One region of the Paenibacillus sp. FSL H3-0310 genome, then DNA from elsewhere that is predicted to be linked to it. Evidence: predicted binding sites of a transcription regulator. Region 1 holds the regulator's gene; the other holds the start of a gene.

Evidence for each region. The regulator CtsR, encoded in region 1, represses protease genes until heat stress. The targets are predictions, from matches to a motif close to ATGGTCAATAAAGGTCAAACA.
Region 2: the regulator CtsR is predicted to act here: its motif matches at 2,623-2,643, upstream of clpP (ATP-dependent Clp endopeptidase proteolytic subunit ClpP).

The regions. Positions count from the first base shown of each region.
Region 1 is NZ_JBBODC010000001.1:1,087-17,358, reverse strand. It holds gene MHH63_RS00080 (Mini-ribonuclease 3) at 23-457, opposite strand; gene cysS (cysteine--tRNA ligase) at 454-1,860, opposite strand; gene cysE (serine O-acetyltransferase) at 1,910-2,602, opposite strand; gene gltX (glutamate--tRNA ligase) at 3,156-4,619, opposite strand; gene ispF (2-C-methyl-D-erythritol 2,4-cyclodiphosphate synthase) at 4,671-5,159, opposite strand; gene ispD (2-C-methyl-D-erythritol 4-phosphate cytidylyltransferase) at 5,156-5,854, opposite strand; gene MHH63_RS00050 (PIN/TRAM domain-containing protein) at 5,950-7,038, opposite strand; gene pssA (CDP-diacylglycerol--serine O-phosphatidyltransferase) at 7,216-7,953, opposite strand; gene disA (DNA integrity scanning diadenylate cyclase DisA) at 8,018-9,094, opposite strand; gene radA (DNA repair protein RadA) at 9,108-10,475, opposite strand; gene clpC (ATP-dependent protease ATP-binding subunit ClpC) at 10,662-13,130, opposite strand; gene MHH63_RS00025 (protein arginine kinase) at 13,166-14,230, opposite strand; gene MHH63_RS00020 (UvrB/UvrC motif-containing protein) at 14,259-14,783, opposite strand; gene MHH63_RS00015 (CtsR family transcriptional regulator) at 14,814-15,275, opposite strand; gene MHH63_RS00010 (GNAT family N-acetyltransferase) at 15,570-16,272, opposite strand, start outside.
Region 2 is NZ_JBBODC010000002.1:863,687-879,958, reverse strand. It holds gene MHH63_RS23250 (PdaC/SigV domain-containing protein) at 1-1,100, shown strand, start outside; gene MHH63_RS23245 (GDSL-type esterase/lipase family protein) at 1,212-1,850, shown strand; gene clpP (ATP-dependent Clp endopeptidase proteolytic subunit ClpP) at 1,940-2,536, opposite strand; tRNA gene MHH63_RS23235 (tRNA-Arg) at 2,730-2,804, opposite strand; gene MHH63_RS23230 (sugar-binding transcriptional regulator) at 3,073-4,125, shown strand; gene gap (type I glyceraldehyde-3-phosphate dehydrogenase) at 4,239-5,249, shown strand; gene MHH63_RS23220 (phosphoglycerate kinase) at 5,366-6,547, shown strand; gene tpiA (triose-phosphate isomerase) at 6,574-7,326, shown strand; gene gpmI (2,3-bisphosphoglycerate-independent phosphoglycerate mutase) at 7,328-8,872, shown strand; gene eno (phosphopyruvate hydratase) at 8,946-10,232, shown strand; gene secG (preprotein translocase subunit SecG) at 10,464-10,697, shown strand; gene rnr (ribonuclease R) at 11,051-13,816, shown strand; gene smpB (SsrA-binding protein SmpB) at 14,676-15,155, shown strand; RNA gene ssrA (transfer-messenger RNA) at 15,356-15,720, shown strand; gene MHH63_RS23180 (hypothetical protein) at 16,018-16,272, shown strand, end outside.

The DNA of each region.
Region 1 (16,272 bases):
TTTTCTATTTCGCCAAAGCCTATCACGGCTGTTTCAACATAAACTGTATACCCTTGTGCACAATTTCTTCTATTCTCTCCTGTTGCCCTGTGTAGTACAAGTGACCAATCAAGCACTCAAAAGCTGTAGCATGACGGTATTCAAGCACATCCGCATTCTTAGGAACACTTCCCGATTTCGCATTTCTTCCCTGACGGGCGACATCCTTCTCTTCTTCCGTGAGACTAGGCTCCAAAAAGTTCAGAATTGCACACTGTGCTTTAGCGGATACCAGCCCTGTAGCAGAACGATGCAAATGGTTCGGACGCAAATTAGGAAGAGATACTAAATACTGGCGAACAGCCACCTCATAGATAGCATCTCCTACATAAGCTAGAACAATAGGCGAAAGTAGTCGCGCAGGTTTGGAAGGCTCATAAGGAAACCATGCGTTATTAAACTTGCGTTCCTCACTCATTTACGACGCCACCGCATTCCTTGTGGAGTATCCTCAAGCAATATGCCCAAGCGGCCTAATTCATCACGGATCTCGTCAGACCGGCTCCAATTCTTATTCTTACGAGCTTCAACCCGCTCGGCGATCAACCGTTCAACTTCTTCACTTGCAATTTCCTCTTCCAGTTCAGGCGTCAAACGCAGCACAGCATTCATTTCGCCAAAAGCTTGCAGTAATGCAGCAAAATCAGCAGGAGCAGCCTCGTTATTCGCAAGCGTATGGTTTGCCAGGCTCACCCAATCGAACATAGCCGTGATCGCATCAGGCGTATTAAAGTCATCCTGCATTCTAGCATGGAAATTGGCCACTATAGCCGACAGCTTATCATTAATCTCTGAGTTGACCTCACCTTGAGCACCATCAGCAGCGAGTTCAAGCCGATGTTTAACGTTACTCTCTGCAAGCGTGATCCGTTCAACGCTCTTTTCGGCGGAAGTCATAGATTCCTCTGAGAAATTCAGCGGGTTACGGTAATGGGTCGATAGCATGAAATAGCGGATAGCTCCTGCTTTAAAACGCTCACGGATGTCTTTTACAAGCCAGCCATTACCGAGCGATTTCGACATTTTCTCGTCTCCGATGTTGATGAATCCATTATGCATCCAGTAATTAGAGAGTGGTTTACCAGTCAGAGCTTCGGTCTGAGCGCATTCACATTCATGATGCGGGAACTGCAAATCTTGTCCACCACCATGGATATCAATCGTATCTCCCAAGAACTCGCGCGCCATAGCCGAGCATTCAATATGCCAGCCGGGACGTCCGTCTCCCCAAGGGCTACTCCAGTGCACTTCACCAGGTTTGGCTGCTTTCCAAAGCACAAAATCCTCCGGTTTTTCCTTACGTGAGTCCACCTCAACACGGATACCAAACTGCAGCTCATCCAGATTCTGACGAGATAATTTACCGTAGTCTTCAAATTTTGAAGTGCGGTAATATACATCGCCGCCGCTTTCGTATGCGTATCCTTTTTCCTCAAGCTCTTTAATAAATCCAATGATCAGCTCCATGCTTTCCGTTACACGGGGATTCAAGGTTGCCGGTTTAACACCAAGCCCTTCCAGATCCTCACGGTAAGCAGCAATGAAAGTTTCCGCTACCTCTGCTACAGTAGTGTTCATTTCTTCGGCTTTGCGAATCAGTTTATCATCGACATCCGTGAAATTCGTAACATACCGCACCTCATTACCTAACTGCTCCAAGTAATTCCGGACCATATCAAAAACAATTATAGGTCTAGCATTTCCGATATGCATATATCCATAAACGGTTGGACCACACACATACATCTTAACTTTGCCCGGCTCCTGGGGCACAAACTGCTCCTTGCTGCGTGTCATTGTGTTATATATTTGTAAAGCCATCCTTATTCCAGCCCTTTCTGTTCTTCCGGATTCCTTCATACCGGGATGCTTAAATTTCGTAGTCACCAATATACTGCTGAGCTTCTGCTATCCGCTGTGCGGTTTTTTGTTTATCTTCTGCGCCAAGCTTTTCCCTAATTTCTTCGATTTCTTTCTGCAAAAACCGCAGTGAATCGACAAGCGGGTCAGGCATCTTCGTATGATCGAGCCGATCGGATACCCGTTCTCCATTACGTTTTACCACACGACCTGGATTCCCTACTACTGTACTGTTGTTAGGCACTTCACGCAACACAACTGCATTCGAACCTATATTTGAATTGTCACCAATACGAAAAGATCCTAAAACCTTCGCACCGGAACCAATAACTACATTGTTGCCGACCGTGGGATGTCGCTTACCTTTTTCTTTTCCTGTTCCTCCAAGCGTAACCCCTTGATAGATTATAACATCATCACCGATTTCGCAGGTTTCTCCAATAACAATCCCCATACCATGGTCGATAAACAGCCTATTTCCGATGACAGCTCCAGGATGGATCTCAACACCAGTCATAAATCTGCTAAACTGCGAAACCATACGAGCCATTGTATACCAGCGGCGTTTGAAAAAAGAGTGGGCGATCCGGTGACCCCAAATGGCGTGCAAGCCGGCATATGTGAAGACAACCTCGAACCAGCTGCGGGCAGCAGGATCGTTATCAAATACCGCCCGAATGTCCGACTTAATATGCTTAAACATCACGGTTCCTCTCTTCTTAACTTCCTTATCTCCTGTTTACAGGTACACAAGAAAGGTATTGTCTCCAGGCCCATCATCCTTATCATACATATGCGGTGAGTGTTCGCTTGGTTTGTTATCTCGTAGAAATATAAGACAAAGAGTATTGTATGAAAATTATTTTTGCTTATATTTAGACAAAAAACGCCCCTGCAGCATAATGCTGCAGAGACGTTTAACCGCGGTTCCACTCTGCTTGAACGAATCAAATGAGCCGCTATTGTAACAAACGGCAGAATTTCTTCGTTCCACTTGGCATCATTAACGGCGACGTTCCCGGCGCGATCTAATGAGCCTTAAAAAGGTCATTCAACCGTGCAGCTCACAGGCGCATGTTCTGCCCCGGACAAATGAATAACTCCCAGCCCGAAAGGGTGTCCCTTTCTCGGTTATTCTCTCTGGCAATTGTCTTCAATGGACGTACTTTTCCTGATCACAGCTATTATCATATAATTCTATCTTAGCGCAAAAGACAAGATACTGACAAGGGGGTTTAGTCGTATGAAATACGACCTTAAGCGCCCTTAATTTGTGATTTCAAACGTTCTATGACCCGGTTTTTGCCGAGCAAAGCAATGGTTATATTAAGATCACGTCCGTGCGTTTGTCCGGTCAGAGCCACACGAATTGGCATAAAGAGTGCTTTGCCCTTATGACCTGTTTCTTTCTGTACTTCCTTAATCAGAACAGCCATGTTGCTTGCACTGAAATCCTGACAGGCTTCAACCTTAGCCAGAAAAGCAGACAATACCTCAGGAACTTGGCTTTCAGCCAGAACCTGTGCTGCTTCCGTTTCTAATTCTAGGTGACTGCGGAAGAACAGTTCCGATAGCGCCACGATGTCAGAAGCTGCAGTCATCTGCTCTTGATACAACGCGACAAGGCTTTCCGCCCATGCTTGTTGCTCTTCGTTCAGCTCAGCAGGTATTTTACCCGCTTTTTGCAGATGTGGAATAGCTAGCGCAGAGATCCGTTTAGGATCAGCATGCTTAATATAATGATTATTCAGATGCGCCAGCTTGTTTTTATCGAATACAGCCGGGCTTTTGGACAAACGGTCCGCATCAAAAATAGAAATAAGTTCTTCTTTACTGAAGATCTCTTCTTCTCCCTCTGGAGACCAGCCAAGCAGAGAAATGAAGTTAACCAGAGCCTCAGGCAAGTAACCCAATTCATCATATTGCTCGATAAACTGAATAACGGATTCATCCCGTTTGCTGAGCTTCTTGTGGTTGTCGCCAACAATAAGCGTCATGTGACCAAATAAAGGTGGCTCCCAGCCAAGCGCTTCATAGATCATAAGCTGGCGGGGTGTGTTGGAAATATGGTCTTCTCCACGCAATACGTGAGTAATAGCCATCAGATGATCGTCAACAGCTACCGCGAAGTTATAGGTCGGAATTCCGTCCTTCTTCACAATAACAAAGTCACCCATTTCTTTTGTGTCAAAAGAAATACTGCCTTTTACGAGATCATCAAACGCATACGTACGATCTTCTGGCACACGGAAGCGAATGCTAGCCACTCGTCCCTCAGCTTCAAAAGCTAAACGTTGCTCTTCAGTCAGATCACGGTGTTTGCCAGAATAACGAGGCGTTTCTCCGCGAGCAGTCTGTTCTTCACGTTCCGCTTCCAGCTCTTCCTCTGTGCAATAGCAGCGGTAAGCCAAACCTCTGTCCAGCAAATCCTGCCAATGTACACGATATAAGTCAAGACGTTCTGTCTGACGGTAAGGTCCGTACTCTCCGCCAACATCAACGCTCTCATCCCAATCCATACCCAGCCATTTCAAATACTTAAGCTGGCTCTCTTCACCACCAGCGACATTGCGCTTTACGTCTGTATCTTCAATTCTGATAATGAATTTACCGCCTTTATTACGGGCGAACAGATAGTTAAACAGCGCCGTTCTGGCGTTACCTATATGTAAATGTCCCGTAGGGCTCGGTGCGTAACGCACCCGGACTTCATCCGTCATTGTATTCCCTCCGCTTCATATGGTTGAACTTAATTTACTACTTAGACCATCTCAAGATGATATCACATCTTGGAGTAGACAGACAATAGATTGTGCGGCAATTCCTTCGCCGCGTCCGGCAAAACCAAGCTGCTCAGTTGTAGTAGCTTTAACATTCACCTTGGACGGGTCGGCATTAAGCGCACGTGCGATAATCTCGGTCATTTGTGGAATGTACGGAGCCATCTTAGGCTTTTGGGCGATAATCGTTGAATCGATATTTCCCAGCTTATATCCTCGCTCACGAGCAAGTGCCCATACCTCTTCTAATAACTTCAAGCTATCTGCGTCCTTAAAGGCTGGATCTGTATCCGGAAAATGTCTGCCAATATCACCAAGTCCAAGTGCGCCTAGAATCGCGTCACTAACTGCATGCAGCAGCACATCTGCATCGGAATGCCCAAGCAATCCTTTTTCGTAAGGAATCGTAACTCCCCCAATAATACAAGGCCTGCCCTCTACCAGCTGATGCACATCAAATCCTTGTCCTACAGCGATCATGATTGTCCCTCTCCCCTGTTTCTTTCTGTGAATTCTGCATAATCCAAATCATCAGGTGTCGTAATCTTAATATTTCTGTAGCTTCCCTCTACCACAGAAACCGGAATCCCCGCACGCTCCGCCAAGCTGGAGTCATCGGTGCCCAGAAAGCCATCCCGCTCCGCCGCTGCATAAGCCTCCAGCAAATCAGAAAGACGAAAAGTCTGCGGGGTTTGAATCGCCCACAGACTTCGCCGATCCGGCGTAGACAGTACTTGTCCTTCATTATCCACCTGTTTGATCGTATCCTTGACGGGTACAGCAAGAACCGAAGCACCCATCTGCTTCGCTCGTTCGTAGCAAGCCTCAATTTCATTTGGCTGTACAAACGGACGAACACCATCATGTACCATTACCCACTGTGTCGTAAGTTTCAACAACCCTTTATGTACGGAATGCTGACGCTCAGATCCACCAGTTACTATAGCCTTAACCTTGTCCAGCTTATAGAGCTGTATCCATTCCCGGCAGCGTTCAATATCCTCTTCACCGGTTACGAGCACGATTTCAGAGATCAATTCGTGCTGCTGGAATACCTCCAGCGTATGAACGATAATCGGCTTCCCCTGCAGTAACAAATATTGCTTGCTCTCCGCAGTTCCCATTCGCGTTCCTCTGCCTGCCGCCACAATGACGACGCCCACACTGTTTGACATTAATCTGGCTCCTGTCTTTCACGTATAATCCCATCATAACGTGTTTGGCGGGCATTTCCAACCCATAGGACAGTCCCCATACACTTTATCTTCACTTATTGCGCTTTTTCCAAAAGTTTTGGCTTAGCAAATATCATTCGGCCAGCCGAAGTTTGCAGCACGCTAGTGACCAGAACCTCCATCGTAGTCCCGATATATTCACGTCCGCCTTCTACAACAATCATCGTTCCATCGTCTAAGTAGGCTACCCCTTGCCCATGTTCTTTGCCATCCTTAATGACCTGAACTACGATTTCCTCACCAGGCAGCACTACAGGCTTCACAGCATTCGCCAGATCGTTAATATTCAGAACGGAAACACCCTGCAATTCGCAAACCTTATTTAAGTTGAAATCATTAGTGACTACTTTACCTTGCAATACCTTCGCTAACTTCACTAACTTACTGTCAACCTCAGAGATTTCTTCAAAATCTCCCTCATAGATCAATACCTTCACATCAAGCTCTTTTTGAATTTTATTGAGAATATCAAGCCCACGCCGTCCCCGGTTCCGCTTCAACAGATCCGAAGAATCAGCAATATGCTGGAGCTCTTCAAGCACGAATTCAGGTATGACAATGGTTCCCTCAATAAATCCCGTCTTACAAATGTCAGCGATTCTTCCATCGATAATAACACTTGTGTCGAGGATTTTATGTTCCTCAAGCCCGCGCCCTTCCGGCTCAGCCGCTTGACCCCAGCGTCCAGATGTCCACAGTGCAGCTAGCTCCTCTTTTTTCTCCAAACCGATCCGCAGCCCCAGATATCCAAAAGCTAACGTAGCTGGCACTTGCAGCAGCTGCCCAGCTTTCCCAAGCCAGATCATTGCAGGGTATAACAGGAGAGATAACAGAAGCCCCCCTGTAAGCCCAGCTGCACTTGCAGCTAATTCATTCATTGGAATACGCGAACAGTAGTGAACCGCCTCCCGCAGTTTTGAACCTCCCCATTCCGCGCATAAAGACCCCGCAAACAAAAAAATAATGGCACCCAGCACCGTAAATAAAATGCTTCCTTCTACAGGTAAGCTTTCACCCAGCTTTTCCATCCCCTTGGGGAATCCTCTTTCGAGCGCATGGTATAGCGAAAAACCTGACCAAGCACCACATATTAAGGCAAAAGACAAAATCACTTTTTTCCACATAACCTAACGCACCTCCTTTTTATTCATCCTAAATGGATCTATTCCTCACCAGTATGTTCCAATTTTCAAGACGATAAACTTGGGGTAGCGCTGGAAATGCAAAAAGGCTTTGCCATCCCCCAGGGAAGACAAAACCTTTGGTCATAATTTATTCAGTTACCTTACCTTATGGACCGATTAACCGTTCTTGGAGTGATACACTTTATCCTCTGAACGGCTACGACGACGATGACGGCGTCTGGCTGTCAACCGATCAATATTTTGCTTAAAGCCGTATAATGCGTAAATTCCAAGTAAGACAAAGATCAGCTTAGCGATTTGCTCTGGGAACACTACAGCTACAGCCACTGCAACAACAATAACCACTGGCGCTCCAACCACCGCTTTTTTCGGCAATCCAATCTTTTTGAAGTTAGGATATTTAACAGTGCTGACCATCAAATAGGATAAGAGCAGTGTAGCAACGATCATAAACGGAGCCGAAACATCTTTATTAAAAAGAGCTAATGTGGCCAGTACACCACCTGCAGCAGGAATTGGCAAACCGATAAAATAACCCGGAACCCCCGGACGAACATTAAAACGGGCTAAGCGCAAAGCACCAAACACCGGAAAAATCGCAGTTACTGTCCAGCCTAATGCAGAGTTCAAATCCTGCAGGCTTGAGACGTACAAAATAACGGCCGGTGCGACTCCGAAAGAAACGACATCAGATAAGGAGTCCAACTCCTTGCCAAATTCGCTTTCGCATTTTAGAGCGCGAGCTACTCGACCATCTAAGCCGTCTAACAGCATAGCAATAATAACCATGATAGCGGCCATGCTAATCTTACCGTCAAACGCCATCATGATACCAAACATTCCGAGCATCAAATTACCTATCGTAAAAAGACTCGGAATTGATTTTTGTATCATTTCTTCACCTCAATTTTCTAACTTTGGCCTTTAACGTCCCCAATATTACGTGATTGTATGTTATTTACATTTGCCTGTCAATAAGAACTTGCTTCTGTAAACGTTTGAGCCCATCCTGAATATTACGGGCCCGCACCTCCCCAATTCCGTCCACTTCATCCAATTCAGCTATGCTTGCGGACATCAAATTAGGCAGCATTTCAAACCGCTCCACCAGATTGTGAATGATCACATTCGGAAGCCGCGGAATTTTGTTAAGCAGGCGATAACCACGTGGAGTCACCACTTCTTCAGAGGTAATTGCCGTAGAAGAATAACCCAATATACGGGCAATATGGTTGTCATCCATCAGATCATCATCGCTTATCCGTTTGAGACCAGCGATAATTTCACGGATTTTATCTTCCTGCTCTTCCTTAGCATAGTCTCTGTATAGAAGCCATGCTTCTTCCTCTGTATTTCCAACCAGTTCTTCCATCTGCATGCTGATCAGGCGTCCTTCGTTGCCCAATTCGTTGATATAGCGTTTGATCTCCATTTTTATGCGCAAAACCATCTCTACACGCTGGATAACGCCCACTACTTCAGCAACGGTAACAATGCCCTCATATTCTGAAGCTGACAAATTCGTCAGTCCTTGCGTGAGCACTGCTTTATACTTCTCGAGTGTCTGAATCGCTTGGTTAGCCTTTGCCAAAATAGCCCCGATCTCTTTGAGTGCATAACGTATCGAGCCTTGATAAAGCGTGATGATATTGCGGCGTTGTGAAATGGAAACCACCAGCTTACCCGTTTGCTTCGCTACCCGCTCCGCGGTCCGGTGACGGATCCCCGTCTCGATGGATGAGATAGAGGAATCCGGTATAAGTTGTGTATTAGCATACAATATACGCTTTAAATCCTCACTTAGAATAATAGCTCCGTCCATTTTAGCTAGCTCATATAAATAATTGGGCGAAAAATCGCAGTTAATGGAGAATCCGCCATCCACTACATCCATCACCTCAGGACTGTACCCTACGACAATAAGTGCCCCTGTCTTAGCGCGCAGCACATTCTCCAAACCTTCCCGAAAAGGTGTACCCGGTGCCGCCAGTCTGAGCAGATCATTCATATTCTCTAATTGGTTATATTCTTTCATATCCCTGTGCCCCCTAATCTAACGCGACCGATAGTGCATCTGCTACGGTACTGACGCCAATAATCTGGATATCTTGCGGGTGCTTCCATCCCTTCATGCTCTTTTCAGGCATAATCACCCGCCGGAAGCCAAGTTTTGCGGCCTCCTTAACGCGCATTTCCGCGCGCGAAACGCCTCTTACCTCACCGGTAAGTCCTACTTCTCCGAAGAAAACGTCGTAAGGTTTTGTTGAAATATCACGAAAACTGGAGGCGATACTAATTGCTACAGCTAGATCAATCGCCGGTTCATCCAGCTTTACTCCCCCGGCAACATTAAGGTATGCATCCTGATTCTGCAGGAACATGCCCATCCGTTTCTCGAGTACAGCGATAATAAGTGCCATCCGCTGGTGATCCATGCCTGTGCACATTCGCCGTGGGGAAGGGAAGTGGGTGGCAGCAACAAGTGCCTGAAGTTCTACAAGCACAGGTCTAGTTCCCTCCATACTAGCCACCACAGTAGAACCAGCCACGCCAAGCGGACGTTCCGATAAAAAGAGCTCCGATGGATTCTCTACTTCGGTAAGCCCCGCTTCACCCATTTCGAAAATGCCGATTTCATTCGTAGAGCCAAAGCGGTTTTTTACAGCCCGCAAAAGTCTATACGTATGATGCCGCTCACCCTCAAAATACAGCACGCAGTCCACCATATGTTCAAGCATCCGTGGTCCAGCAATAGCCCCTTCCTTGGTAACATGACCAACGAGAACTGTTGCAATTCCACGAATCTTAGCGATACGCATAAATCTTGTCGTACACTCCCGAACCTGGGTCACGCTGCCTGGCGCACTCGTTACTTCTGGCATAAATACGGTCTGAATAGAATCGATGACAAGAAATTGTGGCTGGATTTGTTCGATCGCTTCTTCTATGCTTTCCATATTTGTCTCACAAAGTACATAAAGCTCCGTTGACAACGCATCGAGGCGATCCGCGCGCAGTTTAGTTTGCCTTACCGATTCTTCGCCCGAGATATACAGTACTCGCAATCCCTGTGTTGTAAGGGCGTGCGAGGTCTGTAATAAGAGCGTAGATTTACCGATTCCTGGGTCTCCCCCTACTAGTACCAGCGATCCTGGTACGATCCCCCCACCGAGAACACGGTTAAGCTCACCTATACCTGTCAGTATGCGCGGTTCCTTGTCACTTTCTATACTTATGATCGACTGTGCCTTTTCTTTACTATGAAAAATAGGGGCATTCATTCCCTGTGTTTTGACTACGCTTTCCGTTTCCTCCACCATGGAGTTCCAAGCCTGGCACCCTGGGCATTTCCCGAACCATTTTGGCGATTCGTATCCACAGTCGGTGCAAAAAAATTTTGTTTTTGCTTTAGCCATTTGTTCTCCTTACGGTCCGAACTGTTTACAATTCGGATCATTTTCTTCTAATGAAAGTTTACCATTTCTACCCCTTTAACGAAAGGTCATTCGGTATTTGCATTAAATGTATATTTTAAATTGATCTATTTCCAATAAAAAAAGCTTCCGCTCCTCTATAAATAAGGAGCGAAAGCCTTGTTTATTTTATTCGGATTCTACTTCTTTTTCAAGCGCTGGCGCTACTGGAGCGTCCACTTTAGTCACCACAAGTTCTCCGCCGACCTCATCAATATTGAGGGAATCACCCTTTTGGATATTTCCTCTCAACAATTCCTCAGAAAGACGGTCCTCAATATGCTTCTGAATTGCCCGGCGCAATGGACGTGCACCAAAGGCTGGGTCATAACCTTCTTTAGCCAAGAAGGCCTTCGCTGCATCCGTGAGTACGAAATCAACATCATATTCACGCAGGCGCTTGCGCAGCTCATCAGACATCAACGTAACGATCTCAGCGATATGTTTCTCATCGAGTGAGTGGAAGACGATGATTTCGTCGATCCGGTTCAAGAACTCTGGACGGAAGCTCTTCTTGAGCTCTTCCATAACCTTGCCCTTCATATTGCCGTATTCTGCTCCTGCATCTTGCACAGCCGTGAATCCAAGCGTTGAATTCTTCTTGATTGCCTGTGCGCCTACGTTAGAGGTCAGAATGATAAGTGTATTGCGGAAGTCAACTACCCGGCCTTTGGAGTCGGTAAGGCGACCATCTTCAAGCACTTGCAGTAAAATGTTGAATACTTCCGGATGTGCTTTTTCAATTTCATCAAGCAGTACTACAGAGTATGGTTTACGACGTACCTTCTCTGTTAATTGGCCGCCTTCTTCATAGCCGACATATCCAGGAGGGGCACCAACTAAACGGGACGTGGAGTGCTTCTCCATGTATTCCGACATATCAATACGGATGACCGCATTCTCATCGCCGAACATGGCTTCAGCAAGCGCACGTGCCAACTCAGTTTTACCTACACCCGTAGGACCGAGGAAGATAAAGGAGCCCATTGGACGTTTCGGATCTTTAAGACCCGCACGCGCCCGGCGCAATGCCCGGCTGACAGCCTTAACAGCTTCGTCCTGACCAATCACTCGTTCATGCAGCAGAGCTTCCATGTTAAGCAGACGGTCGGTCTCTTCTTCCTTCAGCTTGCTTACAGGGATTCCCGTCCAGCTTGCAACAACCTGTGCGATATCTTCAGGTGTAACTTCAGAATCGGTGCGTCCTTGTTTTTCTTTCCACTGGTTCTTAGTCGTATCAAGCTCTTCACGGATTTTTTGCTCCGTATCACGCAGGGCAGCCGCTTTCTCAAACTCTTGGCTCTGAACAGCAGAATCCTTCTCCTTGCGGATATCATCCAAGCGCATTTCTAGTTCCTTCAGATTTGGCGGGATAGTGTAAGAGTGAAGCCTTACTTTAGACCCTGCTTCATCGATAAGGTCAATGGCTTTATCCGGCAGGAAACGATCCGGAATGTAACGATCAGACAGCTTTACAGCTTCCACGATAGCTTCATCCGTAATTTTCACACGGTGATGTGCTTCATAACGATCGCGAAGTCCAAATAAAATTTGTACCGCTTCTTCTGGAGATGGCTGATCCACCGTAATCGGTTGGAAACGGCGCTCCAAAGCTGCATCTTTTTCAATATATTTACGATATTCATCCAGCGTAGTCGCACCGATGCACTGAAGTTCTCCGCGGGCTAAAGCCGGCTTAAGAATGTTGGAAGCATCAATAGCACCTTCTGCGCCACCAGCACCGATCAGCGTATGAAGCTCATCGATAAAGAGTACGATATTCCCCGCTTGGCGAATCTCATCCATGATTTTCTTGAGGCGGTCTTCAAACTCACCGCGATATTTAGTACCAGCCACTACAGAGCCCATATCGAGCGTCATTACGCGTTTGTCGCGCAGTGTTTCTGGAATTTCATTATTAATGATTTTTTGGGCCAAGCCTTCAGCAATAGCTGTTTTACCAACCCCAGGTTCACCTATCAACACCGGGTTGTTCTTCGTCCGGCGGCTCAGTACCTGAATAACACGTTCAATTTCCTTGCTACGACCGATAACTGGATCCAGGTTGCCATCCTTGGCATAAGCCGTCAAATCGCGTGCTAGGCCGTCTAGAGTAGGTGTGCTGACATTAGCAGGTGTTCCGCTATGACTGGATGCAGCCTCGCTGCTTCCCAGAAGCTGAAGCACTTGCTGACGAGCTTTGTTCAAGCTGATGCCGAGGTTATTAAGCACACGAGCCGCGACACCTTCTCCTTCACGAATAAGTCCTAGCAGAATATGCTCAGTGCCGACATACGTATGTCCCAGCTTGCGGGCTTCGTCCATCGACAACTCGATTACTTTTTTGGCGCGAGGAGTATAAGCAATGTTCGTAGGTTGTTCTTGGCCTCTGCCAATCAGTGTCTCCACTTCGTCCTGGATTTTCTCAAGACCCAGACCCAAAGCGATTAATGCTTTAGCAGCAATGCCGTCTCCTTCACGAATAAGTCCTAGCAAAATATGTTCTGTGCCAATATTGTTGTGTCCTAAACGAACAGCTTCTTCCTGCGCTAGCGCTAGCACTTTTTGTGCGCGTTCCGTAAATCTTCCAAACATCATATCTCCTGCACCTCCATGAATAATAAATATCTATATTAATGTTGTGTTCCCAGTGTTTCTCGGAGCAGTTTCGCCCGATACATATCCCGTTCAGTGGCGTTCATCTCGTCACCGAACATTTTTTGCAGAAATCCTGGCTGTGTCTTAACGTTAAGCTCATTAAGCACGGAAATCGAAGGGCCTTCCAGTATGCCAAGGTCAACCCCAAGTCTCACATCAGACAGCCGTTGTGCGGATTCTTTAAGCTCCATTAGAGCTGCATAACACAAAATCCCATAAGATCTTTTCACTCGGTCTGTAATTCTTAAAGCGGAATCTACAAGCAGCCTTTCACGGGCATTTCGTTCATGCTCTATAATCTGGGTGACTACACTGTGAAGGTTCTCGATGATTTCACTTTCTGTTTGACCGAGAGTAATCTGATTGGAAATTTGAAAGATGTTCCCTACTGCTTCGCTGCCCTCACCATAAATTCCTCTTACAGTCAATCCCACTTGGTTCACTGCTGACAATATGCGATTGATCTGTTGGGTCATTACTAGTGCTGGCAAATGCAGCATTACTGAGGCACGCAGCCCTGTACCCACATTGGTGGGACAACTGGTCAAGTATCCTCTTTTATCATCAAAAGCGTAATTCACAGCCGATTCGAAGATATCATCGATGGCTGTCGCACGTTCCCATGCTTCTCTTACCTGAAGACCCGGGAACAGACATTGGATCCGCAGATGGTCTTCTTCGTTAATCATGATGCTAACCGACTCATCTTCATTTAATATCACAGCTGCGCCACGTGAATCATTAGCCAGATTAGGACTGATGAGATGTTTCTCGACCAATACCTTTTTATCCAGTTCATTCACTTCAGCAAGCTTTATTAGTTGAAAAGATCCGAATTCGGCAGCAGTTTCCCCATGAAACACAGGGGCCAGCAGCTCTAATACTTCTTCCGATTGCTCTAAGGAAGCAAGCATAGGGAATGGAAGATGCTCTAAATTACGTGCAATACGCATACGGCTGCTAATTACAATCTCGGAGTGACTGCCTCCCGAGCGCATCCAATCACTAAGCGCTTGTTCAGTAAATCGGAGACTTGACATGTCATATCCCCCCTATATATCAAAGACTTTACTCTTGTGCCATTTCTTTTTCAAGTTGGCGAATTTGATCCCGCAGCTCTGCCGCAGTTTCGAATTCCTCCTGTGCGATACTTTGCTGTAATTCCAGCTTCAATTCATCAATTTGCCGCTTGAACACAATTTGTGCTCCAGCACGTTTAGGAATCTTGCCTACATGCGAAGTGCTGCCATGCACCCGTTTAAAGAGCGGGTCCAGTGCACTGTTAAAATATTTATAACAGGAGCTGCAGCCAAAACGACCCAATTTGCTAAACTGCGAGTACGTCATTCCACAATTCTCACATTGCAGACTCTGCGTAGTCTTCGTAGCAGCCGTCTTTTCCTTACCGGCCCCTTCAAGATCAAGCAGACCGGACAGCAAGCTGTGAATGGAGAATCCTCCAGCAGTTCCCGGGATCAGTTCACCCTTCTCCCGCGCACAGCTCTCGCAGATATGAAATTCTGTCTTCTCTCCATTCACGATCTTGGTGAAATGGAGTGTTGCTGGCTTGACGCCACATTCCTGACATTGCATAAGCGAAAGCCCCTCCCTTATGATTGACAATTATTTGCCTAACAAAGAGATTAACATCGCCTTCATAATCTTGGCCCGAATCTCATCCCGATATGGAATCTTAACCGTTAGGCAATCCCGAGAAACAGCAGCGCGCATAAGACACGCCTCACGCTTGCTTAGAAAACCAGCTTCCTCCAGTTGATAAATCAACCCTTCGGCAGCGTTCTGATCTATCCCGCCACCTATAGTATGGTTTAAATGGGCATGCAGTGCCACGTTGGGCGGCAATTCAAAACGTTGAATACGAATATATCCCCCGCCACCACGCTTACTTTCCACCACATAGCCTTTTTCCAGTGTAAAGCGTGTACTAATAACATAATTGATCTGTGACGGTACGCATGAGAACTGGTCCGCCAGGTCATTTCGCTGGATTTCCACCGTACCTTCGGGACTTTCATGCAAAATATTCTTCAGATATTGTTCAATAATATCAGAGATATTGCGCATCACTCATCCTCCAGTGCTCTTTAAAGCTTCATAATATCGCTTACGGCCCGCATCCTTAATGACATTCATTAGTGAACTTCATTCATATAAGTCTGAAGAAAACTTCACAAATTCAGAGGATCGCACTGTATGTCATCAGGTGCGTTGACTTTGACTTTCTTTGACTTTTTAATATTATAACATATTCTGTGCTAATTCCAAGAGGATTCTCTTATTTTTCACTTTTTTCAGCGAATGTATTCGGAAATAAAGAACTCTCCCAGCATCTTTCGAAGGGGAGAGCCTAATTATTTTCTAAAAATGATCAAAAAGTGCAGTTTCAGCTTGCGGTATGATTTCTTCGAGCCATTCCAGAGCCCTCGGATTACCAGTCACACGTCCATAACGAGCCAGCTCTGCCGGGCGTTTATATCCAAACATTAGAATCGTCAGTGAACCAATATCACAGCTTAAGTCAGCTGCATCCCGTTCACCCTCTATACGCAAGAAAGCTGCTGCTCCCTTTTCGGAGACAGTCCATTCCCACAACCCGTCATTCCATGGGGCGTATTTATCTTCAATATAGATAACCTGTTTCTTCGGACTGTTATGACGCTTAAAAGAATAACTCTCCACGAATGCTTTAGCATTAACAATACGCGCCATAAAATAAGGATAATTCTCCTGCTCTATACGCGGATCAGGCAGCAAAAAGGGTAACATATCATCGGATGGCACCAGTTTTAGCGATGCACCGGTCACCATCGAATCGTGATTCGCAAGAAATGTCCACAGCCCCTGCCGGGCCTGTTCGTTCAAAAACACAAATTCATCAATGACCAGCTCTCTATTTTCTATCTTATATAGTACGTATCCTTCAGGTTCCCCAAGCTGTGAATAAAATACCGCAGTCTGACCTTCATCATCCAGAACAGAGTTTTCCCACCAGTCCAAATCACGCTTAAGTGTTCCGTTATATCTAACTGCAAAACGATTGTATAAGTTGTCCAATACTTCG
Region 2 (16,272 bases), on a different contig from region 1:
TGAATATTATTTCAAAAGAATCAGCACGCAAATGGGGCATAGGTCTGATGTCAGCAGGTTTATTGTTTGGTGGAGGTCTGCTGCCCAGCGAAACGGGTTATGCAGCAGCTAGTAAAACGGAGAATAAAGCTATTGATTCGCGTATCGTTTTAAAGGCAAACGGGATAAATTCGTTGCAGGAAGGTATTTTGAAGGAAGGACAGGCCTGGATTCCCATAACTTTTATGCGAGATGTGTTGGGATTACCGCTTGTGTATGATAAGAAGGAAAATGCGTACATGATTGGAAAAGGATCGACCAAGGCCAAGTTGATGTTATCCAGCTACGGTACTTCTGTGTGGGTGAACAACTATTTCATTCGAGAGTATGAAGGGAAGTTAATTAATAATCGCCTCTATGTTCCATCAGGATTGTTAAATGATTATATGGGTTATAAGGTAGATTGGAGTCGGGCCGCCAGTAGGCTGAATGTGGTGAACAGACCGCAGAACGCGCTGACGGTAACCACGGAAACTTATGCTAAAGATCGGGCAGAAGCTTTTATTCAGCTTGATTATCCGAAGATCAGTGGATTGGGCAACTCCAGTGCGCAACAAGCTATTAATAATACTTTGAAGGAAAGTGTTATGAAATTCGCGGCGGGTGCAGAACAGGATATCTCCGATCGAGATGGAGCAGAGCCCAAATACACCTATGATTCAGGTTATGTAGTGACCTACAATCAGAATGGTGTGATCAGCATAGTGATGCATCAGTATAGTGATACGGGCGGGGCCCATGGAATGACTAACCGTGAAGCCTTCACCTTCTCGCTTAAGGATGGTAAACGTCTACTGTTGGGCGACCTGTTTGGAGCTAATCCAAACTACAAAAAACAGCTGAATGCAAAGCTGAGCAAGCTACTGAAGGCAGAGGATAGTTATTTGGGAGGATTCAACGGATTGAATACGGAGAAATATTTCTATCTGAAGGACGACAAGGTTGTTCTGTTCTTCCAATTATATGAGTACACAGCGTATGCTGCAGGCTTCCCTGAGTATACTTTTAGTTTCAAAGAGCTTTTACCGGATGGCAGTAGCCCGTTTGCTGGCATAAAATAAATGGAAATGCTTCGTCTCCGCTAATGTCGGCACAAGACATCTCCCCCTTACCAGAGTTGTCTCTTGTTCATATGCTAAAGGGAGTAACTAGTTTATGAACGGGGGAGAGCTATGGGCTACCAATATACTGCAATTGGCGATTCCTTGACGACTGGATTTGGTGCTCTGCCAGGTAACGGTTTTGTACCGGTGTACCGTAGAATGGCAGAAGGGAGACTGCGGACTACTGTAGCCTCTACGAATTTAGGCGTGAACGGAATGACTACTTCAGAGCTGGAGCAGCGGCTGCGCGGAAATTCCATGATGCGTGAGGCCGTTCGAGTAGCTGATATCATCACTGTGTCTATCGGTGGTAATGATTTGATTCACGCGGCCAAATCAGCAGCAAGACAGCAAGGCAACTTATCCGCAGAGCTGCGCAGATCGCTTCAGGAATGCAAACAAAATTTCTCTGCAATTATGAATATCCTTATACAATTGAAGGCGAGGACGCGTAGACCTTTTATCATTAGAATTGTGGGATTATATAACCCCTATCCTCAGGTGGTTGGTGCGACAGAGTGGGTCAGGCAGTTTAATCAATACGCAGCACAGTACAGCAGCCGAGTATGTGGATTTGCTTCGATTTACAGTGAGTTCGCAGGAAATGAGAGAGGGCTGTTATCCATTGATCATTTGCATCCGAATGGCCGGGGTTATCGCGTAATTGCCGAGAAGCTGGATGCGCTAGGTTATGGCGGGCTGGCTTAATTGGATTTAGGTCTTCTATAAAATATAAAGAGGCTGTGCTCTAACCATAACGGATAGAGCACAGCCTCTTTATATTTTTACTTTATAGCTTACACACCGCTAGGCAATGTCTTCTCGATTACTTTATCTACGATACCGTATTCAGCCGCGTCTGCAGCAGTCATGAAGTAGTCGCGATCTGTATCCTTCTCAATACGTTCTAGAGGTTGACCCGTACGTTCTGCTAGAATACGGTTCAGCTTATCGCGCAATTTGAGGATGCGGCGGGCACGGATTTCAATGTCCGTTGCTTGACCTTGAGCACCACCCAGAGGCTGGTGGATCATGATCTCGCTGTTAGGCAGTGCGAAGCGTTTGCCTTTGGCGCCAGCGTTTAGCAGGAAAGCTCCCATGGAAGCTGCCATACCCACACAGATGGTGGAAACGTCTGGTTTAATGTACTGCATTGTATCAAAAATAGCCATACCTGCAGTAATGGAACCGCCTGGGCTATTCACGTAAAGGTGAATGTCCTTGTCAGGATCTTCGGCAGCCAAGAACAGCATTTGTGCGATGATAGAATTGGCTACCACGTCATTAACCTCCGTTCCAAGGAAAATGATGCGGTCCTTCAGCAGGCGGGAATAGATGTCATAAGCGCGCTCGCCGCGGTTGCTCTGTTCTACTACCATAGGAATATAACTCACGTGGAAAACCTCCTTGATATTGGTTCTTCAAATGTATTCATTTTTACTCTTGCCGTATTACCCACATGATAAACAAATTCAAACAAAAAGTCAAAGAAAGTCAAACTTATATTCAAAAAAAAGAGCCGACAAGCGGCTCTTTGGTTAAGTAGTAGTATAGGCACTACTAAATTATGTGCAAAAATGAAATTAATGGCGCGCCCGCCAAGAATCGAACTTGGATCTCAGGCTTCGGAGGCCTACGTCATATCCATTGGACCACGGGCGCAACAAAAATGATTATAATACAATTTTTACACAATTGCAATGTAATATTAATACTGGACAAGCGCTTTAGGGGCAGGCATCGGGCGCTATATCTTTTTCTGACCTTATTAATGTATAAGAAGACAAGCGCTTGAGAATTCTACTCTCGGAAGACTTGCGCTTCGAGCAATATTTGGTTAGAATATGGGTGGGACTTAAAAAGTTTACCCGGGACGTTTTGAGACCATGAACAAGGGAATAGAGGAAGACGAAGTTGCAGGAGTGAAAGTATGCGTAATTTATTAGATATCCAAAAGCAGCTTCTGCCTGATCTCATGGAAACCCTTAAGAGACGGTACACGATTCTTCATCAGATCATGCTGTCCGATATTATTGGGCGCAGAACGCTAGCCGCTTCGCTAGATATGACTGAGCGGGTACTGCGTGCCGAGACGGATCTTCTGAAATCGCAAGGGCTTATTGAGATCGAGAGTGTTGGCATGCGCATTAGCGCTGCTGGACGTAGACTGCTTGATTTGCTAGAGCCGGTTGTTAAGAGCCTATTTGGTCTGGATGAGCTGGAAGAGAAAATTCGAGCAACGTATGGTCTGGATAAAGTTATTGTAGTACCGGGTGATTGTGAGTCATCGCCGTTCACCAAACGAGAGCTTGGCCGAGCGGGTGCGAAAGCGCTGCTGAGTATACTTCGCGCAGATGATACAGTTGCCGTCACAGGTGGATCGACGCTTGCCGATATGGCTGATCAACTGGCACCGCCGTTGTCCCTTTCCTATAAGAACGCTTGGTTTGTTCCGGCGCGTGGAGGATTAGGAGAGAGTATGGAGATTCAAGCCAACACGATTGCCTCAACAATGGCAAAGCGGGTTGGAGCCAACTACCGGTTGTTGCATGTCCCTGATTTGCTTAGCGGGGATGCATACCAATCGCTTGCACTTGACTCTAATATTGGAGAGATTGTACAAACCATCCGTAGTTCGCGTATTATTGTACATGGGATTGGGGATGCCATTGAAATGACCCGCCGCCGCAAACTGGACGAGGCTACAGTCTCGGAAATCCAGGGTGAAGGGGCAGTGGCCGAATCTTTTGGCTATTATTTCAATGAAGAGGGTCAGGTTGTCCATACCATGCTTACGATGGGTCTACGTCTAGAAGATATTATTCGGACAGAGAAAGTCATCGGTATTGCAGGAGGCAAACCCAAGGCCAAAGCCATTCATGCCATGCTGCGTTTCGGGCAGGAGAATATTCTCGTCACGGACGAGGCTGCTGCAGTAGAAATAGGCAAGGAAATTGACAATCAACTACAGCTATCTTCGTAGTTTTTAGATTGCAGGCAATAACATACTTCTTGCATCATACTTAACATTGTTGTCATGACAGACCTCACCGTCTGTTTTGAATAAATAAAACGAATTCTAGGAGGAACTATTCAATGAGTGTAAAAGTTGGAATTAACGGTTTTGGACGTATTGGACGCCTTGCTTTCCGCCGTATTCAAAATGTAGAAGGTATCGAAGTGGTAGCAATCAACGACTTGACTGACGCTAAGATGCTTGCTCATTTGCTTAAATATGATACAACTCAAGGTAAATTCCAAGGTGATGTTGAAGTGCATGATGGCTTCTTCAAAGTCAATGGTAAAGAAGTTAAGGTTCTTGCTAACCGCAACCCTGAAGAATTGCCATGGGGCGACCTAGGCGTTGATATCGTACTTGAGTGCACAGGTTTCTTCACAACTAAAGAAGCAGCTGAAAAACACTTGAAAGGTGGAGCTAAGAAAGTAGTTATCTCCGCTCCAGCTACTGGCGACATGAAAACTGTCGTTTACAACGTTAACGATGACATTCTTGATGGTACTGAGACTGTTATTTCCGGCGCATCTTGCACAACTAACTGCCTAGCTCCTATGGCAAAAGTACTGAACGACAAGTTCGGTATCGTTGAAGGCTTGATGACTACAATTCATGCTTACACTGGCGACCAAAACACTTTGGATGCTCCACATGCTAAAGGTGACTTCAGACGCGCTCGTGCAGCAGCTGAGAACATCATTCCTAACACTACTGGTGCTGCTAAAGCAATCGGTCTGGTTATTCCAGAACTTAAAGGTAAATTGGATGGTGCAGCTCAACGTGTTCCAGTTGCAACTGGTTCCCTGACTGAGCTTGTAACTGTTCTTGATAAGAGCGTTACTGTTGAAGAAATCAACGCAGCAATGAAAGCAGCTTCCGATCCAGACACTTATGGTTACACTGAAGATGAAATCGTATCTTCCGACATCAAAGGTATGACTTTCGGATCCCTGTTCGATGCTACACAAACTAAAGTATTGACTGTTGGCGACAAACAACTGGTTAAAACTGTTGCTTGGTATGACAATGAAATGTCCTACACTGCACAATTGGTTCGTACTTTGGAGAAATTCGCTAAAATCGCTAAGTAATTGACTTGATATAAGCAACATCTATAGAGCGGAAACAGAAATTCCTTGTTTCCGCTCTTTCTAAATGTATTTCTTGTTTCCTGCTAGAAACAATTTTGGGTGTGGAGGAATTAATCATGAACAAAAAAAGCGTCCGTGATGTAGAAGTAAAGGGTAAGCGCGTATTTGTACGCGTGGATTTCAACGTACCTGTAGAAGACGGTAAAATTACTGATGATACTCGTATTCGCGAAACACTTCCAACCATTAAATATTTGATCGAGAACGGTGCAAAGATCATTCTTGCGAGTCATATGGGTCGTCCTAAAGGCGAATTCGTAGATTCCATGCGTTTGACTACTGCTGCTGAACGTCTGTCCGAGCTTCTTGGCAAACCAGTAGCTAAAGCTGACGAAGCAATTGGCGAAGCTGTAAAAGCAAAAATCGCTGAGCTAGGCGAAGGCGACGTACTTGTACTTGAGAATGTTCGTTTCTACCCAGGTGAAGAGAAAAACGATCCTGAACTGGCTAAACAATTCGCTGAATTGGCTGATTTGTTTGTTAATGATGCGTTTGGTGCGGCTCACCGTGCACATGCATCGACAGAAGGTATCGCTCATTTCCTACCAGCTGTATCCGGTCTTTTGATGGAGAAAGAATTGTCTGTTCTTGGTAAAGCTCTTTCTAACCCAGAACGTCCTTTCACTGCGATCATCGGTGGTTCGAAAGTTAAAGACAAGATTGATGTTATTGATAACTTGTTGTCTTTGGCTGATAACGTCCTGATCGGCGGTGGGTTGTCTTATACATTCACTAAAGCACAAGGCTTTGAAATCGGTAAATCACTAGTAGACAACGACAAACTTGACGTTGCTCTTGGATTCATCGAAAAAGCAAAAGCACTTGGTAAAAACTTCATGCTTCCTGTTGATGTTGTTGTTGCTGATAAATTTGGTGCTGACGCTAACACTAAGATCGTTGATTACAATGAAATCCCAGAAGGTTGGGAAGGACTTGATATCGGACCTAAGACTCGTGAACTTTATGCCGATATTATCAAGAACTCCAAGCTGGTTGTCTGGAATGGACCTATGGGCGTATTCGAAATCGATAAATTCGCTGAAGGTACACTTGCAGTAGCAAAAGCTTGTGCAACTACTGAAGGTTACACTGTTATTGGTGGCGGAGATTCCGCAGCAGCAGCAGAGAAATTCCACCTGGCTGATCAAATGGATCATATCTCCACTGGTGGCGGTGCATCCCTTGAGTTCATGGAAGGCAAGGCGCTTCCTGGCGTAGAAGCACTGAACGATAAGTAAGACCTAAGAAGGAGGCAACATAAGTCATGAGAACACCTATTATTGCAGGTAACTGGAAAATGTTCAAAACAGTTCCTGAAGCAGAAAGCTTTATTGCTGAAATTAAAGGCAAAGCAGAAGTAGAAGGCGTTGAGACTGTAATCTGCGCTCCATTTACTAACCTGCCTGCACTTGTAGCAGCTGCAAAAGGTACTAACATCAAGATTGGTGCACAAAACCTACACTTTGAAGATAACGGTGCTTACACAGGCGAGATCAGTGGTGTAATGCTAAGTGATCTTGGTGTGGACTATGTTATCATTGGCCACTCTGAGCGTCGTGCTTATTTTGGCGAAACGGATGAAATCGTGAATAAGAAAATGCATGCTGCATTCCGTCACGGAATTACTCCTATCGTATGTGTTGGCGAAAAGCTCGAAGAGCGTGAAGCTGATCAAACTAAAGCAGTATGTAAAGTACAAACTGAAGCTGCATTCCAAGGTCTTAGTGCCGAGCAAGCAGCAAAAGTTGTTATTGCATACGAACCTATCTGGGCTATTGGCACAGGTAAATCTTCCACTTCCCAAGATGCTAACGAAGTTATTGCTTACATCCGCAGTCTTGTAAAAGATCTGTATGATGCAGCAACAGCTGAAGCTGTTCGTATTCAATACGGCGGCAGCGTGAAGCCTGAGAATGTAACTGAGTACATGGGCCAAAGCGACATCGATGGTGCGCTTGTTGGCGGTGCCAGCTTACAACCGGATTCCTTCGTTCAATTGGTTGAGGGGGCGAAGTAAGATGTCAGCTCCAAAACCCGTAGCTTTGATCATCATGGATGGTTTTGGTTTGCGTGGAACGACAGAAGGTAATGCCGTTGCTCAAGCCAACAAACCTAACTATGACCGTTACCTGAAACAATATCCTAACACTACACTCACTGCTTGCGGTGAAGCTGTAGGCCTTCCGGCAGGCCAAATGGGCAACTCCGAAGTAGGGCATTTGAATATTGGTGCAGGCCGGATCGTTTATCAGGATTTGACTCGTATTGATAAATCGATCCGCGAGGGCGAGTTCTTCGATAACGAAACCCTGGTTAGCGCAGTTAGAAATGCTAAGAACACTGGCAAAAAGCTTCACCTTTACGCGCTTGTATCCGACGGAGGGGTACATAGCCATATTAACCACTTGTTTGCTATGCTTGACCTGGCTAAAAAAGAAGATATGCATGAAGTGTATATCCATGCTTTTATGGACGGTCGTGACGTAGCTCCTGATAGTGGGAAGAAGTTTGTCCAAGATCTAGTAGCTAAAATCGAAGAGGTTGGCGTGGGTACAATTGCAACGGTGTCCGGACGTTATTACGCAATGGATCGTGATAAACGTTGGGAACGTGTAGAGAAAGCCTACCGTGCTATGGTTTATGGTGAAGGCCCTAAATACACGGATGCTGTGCAAGCCATCACTTCATCTTATGAAAACTCGGTATTTGATGAATTTGTTGAACCTAGTGTAATTGTAGACAGTGAAGGCAAACCTGTAACGGCAGTAGAGAGCGGCGATTCCGTCGTGTTCCTCAACTTCCGTCCTGACCGTGCTATTCAATTGTCACAAGTGTTCACGAATCAAGATTTCCGCGGTTTCGACCGTGGACCTTTGTTCCCGCAAAACCTGCACTTCGTATGCCTAACTACTTTCAGCGAAACGGTACAAGGTTATGTAGCCTATTCACCGAAAAACCTGGATAACACATTGGGTGAAGTGCTTGTTCAACAAAACAAGAAGCAACTGCGCATCGCGGAAACTGAGAAATATCCGCATGTAACCTTCTTCTTCAGCGGTGGACGTGACGAGGAGCTTCCTGGTGAAACCCGGATCTTAATCAACTCTCCTAAAGTAGCAACCTATGATCTTCAACCTGAGATGAGCGCATACGAAGTGGCTGCAGCCTGCGTAGCGGAAATCGAAGCGGAAAGACAGGATGCTATCATTCTTAACTTTGCCAATCCTGATATGGTTGGACACTCCGGCATGCTGGAACCAACAATCAAGGCTGTAGAAGTGACGGATGAGTGTGTAGGTAAAGTAGTGGATGCGGTTGTTGCCAAAGGTGGCGTTGCCATTATTATCGCTGACCATGGTAATGCAGATATGGTATTTGACGAGAACGGTCGCCCGTTCACAGCTCATACAACCAATCCTGTTCCGTTCATCGTGACTACTGAGAATGTTGTATTGCGTGAATCCGGTATTCTTGCAGACGTAGCACCAACAATCCTAGATTTGATGGGACTTCCGCAACCTGCGGAAATGACCGGACAATCCATGATTGCTAGCCGTAAGTAAGGTAAGGTATAACGCCTTTGATTTTAAGCTATACAAGTAAGACCAAAACAATGTTAAAAGGAGATTAACTTACATGACTATTATTTCTGATGTATATGCTCGCGAAGTCCTTGACTCCCGTGGTAACCCTACTGTAGAGGTTGACGTTTATCTGGAATCCGGTGCTAAAGGCCGCGCTATCGTTCCTTCCGGCGCTTCCACTGGTGCTCACGAAGCTGTAGAACTTCGTGATGGCGACAAATCCCGTTACATGGGTAAAGGCGTTCTGAAAGCTGTTGAGAACGTAAATGAAATCATCGCTCCAGAAGTTATCGGTATGGACGCTCTTGACCAAGTGGGCATCGACAAATTGATGATTACTTTGGACGGAACTCCTAACAAAGGTAAATTGGGCGCTAACGCAATCCTAGCTGTATCCATGGCAGTAGCTCGTGCAGCTGCAGCAGCTTTGGATATTCCTTTGTACGTATACCTGGGCGGATTCAACGCTAAAACTCTTCCAGTACCAATGATGAATATCATCAATGGTGGTGAGCATGCGGACAACAACATCGACGTTCAAGAGTTCATGGTTCTTCCTGTAGGAGCTCCAAGCTTCAAAGAAGCTCTTCGCACAGGTGCTGAAATCTTCCACAACTTGAAATCCGTACTTCAATCCAAAGGCCTGAACACAGCTGTAGGTGACGAAGGTGGTTTCGCACCGAACCTTGGTTCGAATGAAGAAGCAATCACTACAATCATCGAAGCTATTGAAAAAGCTGGTTACAAACCAGGTGTTGACGTATTCTTGGGTATGGACGTTGCTTCCACTGAGTTCTACAAAGACGGTAAATACACCCTTGCTGGCGAAGGTAAATCTTACACTTCCGCTGAGTATGTTGACCTTCTTGCTTCATGGGTTGAAAAATATCCTATCATCACAATCGAAGACGGTATGTCCGAAGACGACTGGGATGGCTGGAAATTGCTTACTGAAAAATTGGGCGACAAAGTCCAATTGGTTGGTGACGACTTGTTCGTAACTAACACTGAGCGTCTTGCAACAGGTATCGAAAAAGGTATCGGTAACTCCATCTTGGTTAAGGTTAACCAAATTGGTACATTGACTGAAACTTTTGATGCTATTGAAATGGCTAAACGTGCTGGTTACACAGCAGTTATCTCCCACCGTTCCGGTGAATCCGAAGATAGCACAATCGCTGATATCGCTGTTGCGACTAATGCTGGTCAAATCAAAACAGGTGCTCCTTCCCGTACAGACCGTGTTGCTAAATACAACCAATTGCTTCGCATCGAAGATGAGTTGGGTGAATTGGCTCAATACAACGGCCTGAAATCCTTCTACAACCTTAAAAGATAATCTGCTTTTATAGCAGACTTCGAAGACCCGCCGTTATGGCGGGTCTTTTTTATGATTTGAAGAAGATAGACTTTAATAGGTTTATCCTTATCTTGCAAGAAAAGCTACGACTTAACAGTCTAAGCTGTTGTATTACCGACAGCGCTATGATAAAATAAGAATACTGTTTATGTATCGTGATAACCTAAATTACCATAGATAGTGATGCTTAGGCGTAGGAGGTGGAAGTGAATGGATATCTTTTTGAAAGTTGTGCTCCTGATTTTTTCCGTCGGTCTTATTGCGGTCGTTCTTCTGCAAAAGGGGAAAAGCGCGGGTCTTTCCGGTGCCATCTCTGGCGGTGCTGAGCATCTCTTTGGTAAAACAAAAGCTCGTGGTATGGAGCTCGTACTACAACGTGTAACTGTTGGACTTGCTGCTGGTTTCTTCATCATGGCGATTCTAGCTGCTATTCTAATCGACTAAAGATCTACCGTAAGCCCTCGCTCTGTTCTAAATGGAATAGAGCGGAGGCTTTTTTGTTATATTAAAAGGAGTTAAAAAGCACCTAAGGGTGCTTTTCTTTTCATATTCGCAAAGAAAAAGGCTGGATCGATAGGAAGTAAATCTGAGGTTGGCATGGATGTATTTCAGCAGTTAAAGGAAATTTTGTACTGTGTTAACCTTTGGATGACAGTAACAGGGATGCGCAGGATTGATTTCGTGTATACTAGGGTATGAAGTAGTAAAGGTAAAATTTACTTGGCATTACTGCAGGGCAGGACAAGATATACATATTTGCCAGCGGCTTGAAGCCGCGGAGGGCTGGGGTGACGAACATGATAACACAAGAAATATTACTCGATTTCATGCGGGAAACTGCATATAAACCAATGACTTATGAAGAGCTGGTGAGTCATTTTGCTCTAGAGGATAGTGAAGGGTTTAAAAAGTTCGAGGAGCTGCTGATTGAATTAGAGCAGGATGGAAGAATTGTATTGACCCGTACTGCACGTTATGGCGTGCCAGAACGGATGGATTTGCTGCGTGGACGTTTACAAGCACATGCGAAGGGTTTTGCTTTTTTAATCCCGGATGATCGTGATCATCCTGACGTATATATCCATGCAAATGATCTTAAGGGAGCTATGAATGGCGATATCGTTCTGATTCGTATTACCTCTAAAAGTCCGTCCGGCGGACGTATGGAAGGCGAAGTAGTACGTATTGTAAAACGTGGCGTGTTGCAGACGGTAGGTGTATTTCAGAACCTGGAGACCTATGGTTTTGTGCTGCCTGATGATAAGCGGATTAATCGTGATATTTTTATTCCGAAGCAATCCTTTAAAGGTGCTGTTGATGGTCAAAAGGTCGTTGTGCGTATTGTGAGTTATCCGGAAGGCCGAGCAGCGGCAGAGGGTGAAATTATTGAGATTCTCGGACATAAGGATGATCCGGGTGTTGATATTCTTTCCATTATCCGCAAACATCAATTGCCTGAGGCATTTCCAGCTGAAGTGATGGATGAAGCCGATAGTGCTCCTGATTCAATTACAGAAGAGGAGATTGCGGAGCAAGGAAGACGCGACCTGCGCGTACTGAACATTGTTACGATTGATGGCGAAGATGCTAAGGATTTGGATGATGCGGTAAACGTACAGCGCTTGGAGAATGGACATTACAAGCTGGGCGTCCATATAGCAGACGTAGGTTATTATGTGCGTGAAGGCTCTGAGCTGGATAAAGAAGCCTATGACCGCGGTTGTAGTGTGTATTTGGTAGACCGGGTTATTCCGATGTTGCCGCACCGTCTATCGAACGGGATTTGCAGCTTGAATCCACAGGTAGACCGGTTAACAATGTCCTGTGAAATGGAATTTAACGAGCAAATGAAGGTTGTGAAGCACGATGTCTTTACGAGCGTGATTCGCACCAAAGAGAGAATGACTTACTCCAATGTTCGTAAAATTCTCGAAGATGAAGATCCAGAGCTGCTGGAACGTTATAGTCCACTAATTGATGATTTCCGCCTCATGAAAGAATTGGCGATGAAGCTGCGCGATGCGCGGATGCGCCGGGGTGCGGTTGATTTTGATTTTGAAGAGAGCAAAATCATCGTGGATGAGAACGGCAAGGCTGTAGATATCGTGAAGCGTGAACGTTCTGTAGCTGAACAGATTATCGAGGAGTTCATGCTGGCGGCAAATGAAACAGTAGCTGAACATTTCCACTGGTTGAAGGTTCCGTTCCTTTACCGGATTCACGAAGATCCAGACCCAGAGAAGCTGCAAAATTTCATGGCTTTTGCGGCCAATTTCGGATATCACGTCAAGGGTCGTGGCAATTCGGTTCATCCACGTGCTTTGCAGGATCTGTTGGAGCAAATCCAAGGCACAAAGGAACAGACGGTCATCAGTACGATGATGCTGCGTTCCATGAAGCAGGCAAAGTATGATGCGGAGAGCACGGGCCATTTCGGACTGGCTGCGGAATACTATTCTCACTTTACTTCTCCAATTCGCCGGTACCCCGATCTGGTCATTCACCGCGTAATGCGTGAAGTGATTGAGAATGGAGGGGCACTGACCCAGAAACGGCATGATTATTTGTCTAGCCGGATGCCTGACATTGCTCAGCAGTCCTCGGAACGCGAGCGTGTGGCGGTAGAAGCTGAACGCGATACGGAGCAACTGAAGAAAGCAGAATACATGCAGGATAAAGTAGGCGAGGAATTCGAGGCTATGGTCAGCAGTGTGACCAGCTTCGGAATGTTCATCGAGCTGGATAATACCGTCGAAGGTCTTATTCGTCTCAGTGCAATGAGCGACGATTATTATCACTTCGACGAAGGTCATATGGCGCTTATTGGCGAGCGCACATCGCGTGTGTTCCGCATTGGTGACGAGGTGAAGATCCGAGTCGCCAAAGTAAATATGGATGACCACACGATCGATTTCGAGTTGGTCGACATGAAGCCACGCGCGCCAGGCGAGCACCGCGGCGGTGGTTTTGCAGGCGGCCGCGGAGGCAAGGGCGGCCGTTCGGGCGGCGGCTTCATTAAGCCGGCCGGGGGCAAAGGCGCCGCGGGCAAGGGACGCGGCGGTAAAGGCAAGCCCGGCGGCGCTGCTGCAGGCGCGGGCAAGGGCAAGCCGGGCGCAGCTGTGCGCGCCGGTGAAGGGCCGCGCGAAGCGGCCGGTGTTGGCGCAGCGGGCGGACGCGGTAAGCGGAAGCGCGGGCGCGAGGCCGGCGAGGATGCGAGCCGGGTAGTTGCTGCGCCGGGCGCAGAGCGCGGAGGCGAAGCCGGCGGCAACGCAGGCGCGCCGCGTGAGCGCAGCGGCGGGCGAGGCCGCGGCGGAGACACCGGCGGTGCCGGTGGTGGACGCGGCATCAGCTTCGGCTTTGGCTCAGGCAAAGGCGGATACGGCGCTCCTGCGTCCGACTCCTCCGGCGGCGAAGCGCGGGGCGTGGACGGCAGCACGAAGTTCCGCAGCCGCGAGGATCGCGGGGGAACTTTGGCGGTGGAGAAGGCCGTAACGGTGCTCCTACAGGCAAAGGCCGCCGCAAAAAGAAAACCAAAGGCGGCGTGTTCATCGGCCAGTCCGTGACACCAGGCAACGTAGAGACTTCTGAGCAAGTCACTTCTAAACGGAGTGACAATAATGGCGGCGCTCCAGAAGGAGCACCACGTAAGCGTAAAAAGAAATAAATGACGGTTATGCGTTGCGTAACTCTATAACGATACTAAGCACCGTCCCTCTTGGGGGCGGTGCTTTTTAACTCATAACAGGCTTGGTTAATTGCATTATGTGCAGTTAAATTTGGGTTATGTAGTAAAAGTGGTAGTTAGTTGCATTTTGTACATCTAAATCTGATGAGTTACCTCTAATTGGTCTGATTTCGCTTTTTTAGCTGCAGAAAGTGCAACTAATTAGTTTTTTGGCGGTGATAAGGCTTAAATAGTTGCACGAAATACATTTATATATAGAAAAACGTAGGTGATAGCAAGTGAATAGGTAGAGGATAGGATAGGTAGAGGATAGGCACAGTATAGGTAAAAGCGGCACTATTTGAATAGGCGTCGAATAGATGTATATCCAAGTAGGGGGAAGCGGATAATTGAGAACAAATATGTAATAAGTAATTAGGGTAGATGGATATAGATATGTGGAAATTAGTGGATAACTATCTGTTAATTAAGGCGCACAAGTAAAAGGGTAACCTCGCTATTTTCCAAAAAAGTCCAGATCAACTCAAATTAATGTTTTTTGTAACAAATGCTAGATATTGGGTAATGTTACTGACAACTATATGACAAATTAGGTGAGGTATATTTGGTTGAAGGTTCCTTGCGCTCACTTGATTCCATTTGTTACAATATAGATCAGACGTTCGATGGCTGTGTCGTTTAAGATTAGACAGACATGGTTACTTTAACTTATGAATATGATTCAAGGAGTGATTCTCATGGGTAAAAAAGCAGACGGGAAAGTACTCGCCCAGAACAAGAAAGCTTCCCATGATTATTTTATCGAGGATACTTATGAAGCTGGCTTGGTGCTGACGGGTACAGAGATCAAGTCGCTGCGTAATGGCCGCGCTAATATTGGAGATGCTTTTGCTACGATTCGCAATGGTGAGATTCATATTCACAACATGCATATCAGCCCTTTTGAACAAGGTAACCGTGCCAATCCTACTGATCCCACACGCACACGTAAATTGTTAATGCATAAGGAGCAAATTCATAAACTGCTGGGCTTGTCCAAGCGAGATGGATTTACGATTGTGCCACTTAAGATTTATGTGCGGAATGGCTATGCGAAGCTGCTGATTGGTCTTGGTAAAGGTAAAAAAGAGTATGACAAACGTGACTCGGCTGCCAAGCGAGATGCTCAACGTGATATCCAGCGTGTACTGCGTGATAAGCAAAAGATCGCCAGATAATCTGGGAGAACTAGACGATTCAAAGGAGTTCCAGTTTCAACCTTCAATTCCTTTAACCCACGTGTTAAAGTGTTGATAAATGTGCTATACTGAGTAAGTAAGTTAGTTATTGCTTCGTTACAGTTTTCTTGAATAAGAAGCTGTAGATTGGATCTCTCTTGCTTGGAAGATCCGCTTGATCCGAAGCGCCCTTTTAATGAGGGGCCGTTCTTGGATTCGACGGGGATAGTTCGAGCATGAGTAGCGAGTAGTGGGGACGCGTCCGCTTCATCAACGCTAAAGCCTATTAAACGGCAAACAACAAAACAACTACGCTTTCGCAGCCTAAGAAACTGTGTGCGTGCTTCTACTCTGCATCGCCCATGTGACAGGGATAGGGGCTAACAAATAGTGGGATACGCTGTCTCATCTCCGCCTGCGGTGAGCTGAAGAAGACAATCAGGCTGACCCAACGTATAGCCGGTTACGGGGCGATACTCGGGTGACATCAAAACTGTGACTACACTCGTAGAAGCTTATGTGCCGTTATCTTCGGACAGGGGTTCGACTCCCCTCGGCTCCATATGGAGTTTTAGAAAAAGCGACCTTTAGGGGTCGCTTTTTTGTATCCTCATAATTAAAGTTAGGCAATGCTTTTTAATGATTTCAGCCAATTCCTCAAATGTGTACTTGTGGTTTATCATGTCTACTATGAGGTCTCGGAATGTTTGGTATGCATATTTTTAAACTGCAAAAGATTTTTCTACCACCACGAATACCGTCCGCATGAGGATGGTTCCCATACTATTGTTAACGATACCCTTTTGCAAAGTTTCTTTGTTATAATTATTATAATAATCTCTTCATTGGCTGGTGATTATGAATGAGTGAAAAATTTTGGTTAGTAGTACAGTATCCTCTAAAAAGTGAAAAAGGAAGCCAACGTGATAACTGGTTAAGAGATAAAGTAATGGAATACCTGGACATATCTCTAATAGATGCTAACTTAGGTTGTGTTGATGGCTTTGATATGGGCAAATGCATTTCCGACCCAAAAAAATATGCTCTTAATATATTTTGTATCATTACGGAAGAAGAACGTAGTATAGCCTTGGTAAAGAGAGTTTTAAGAGATAGC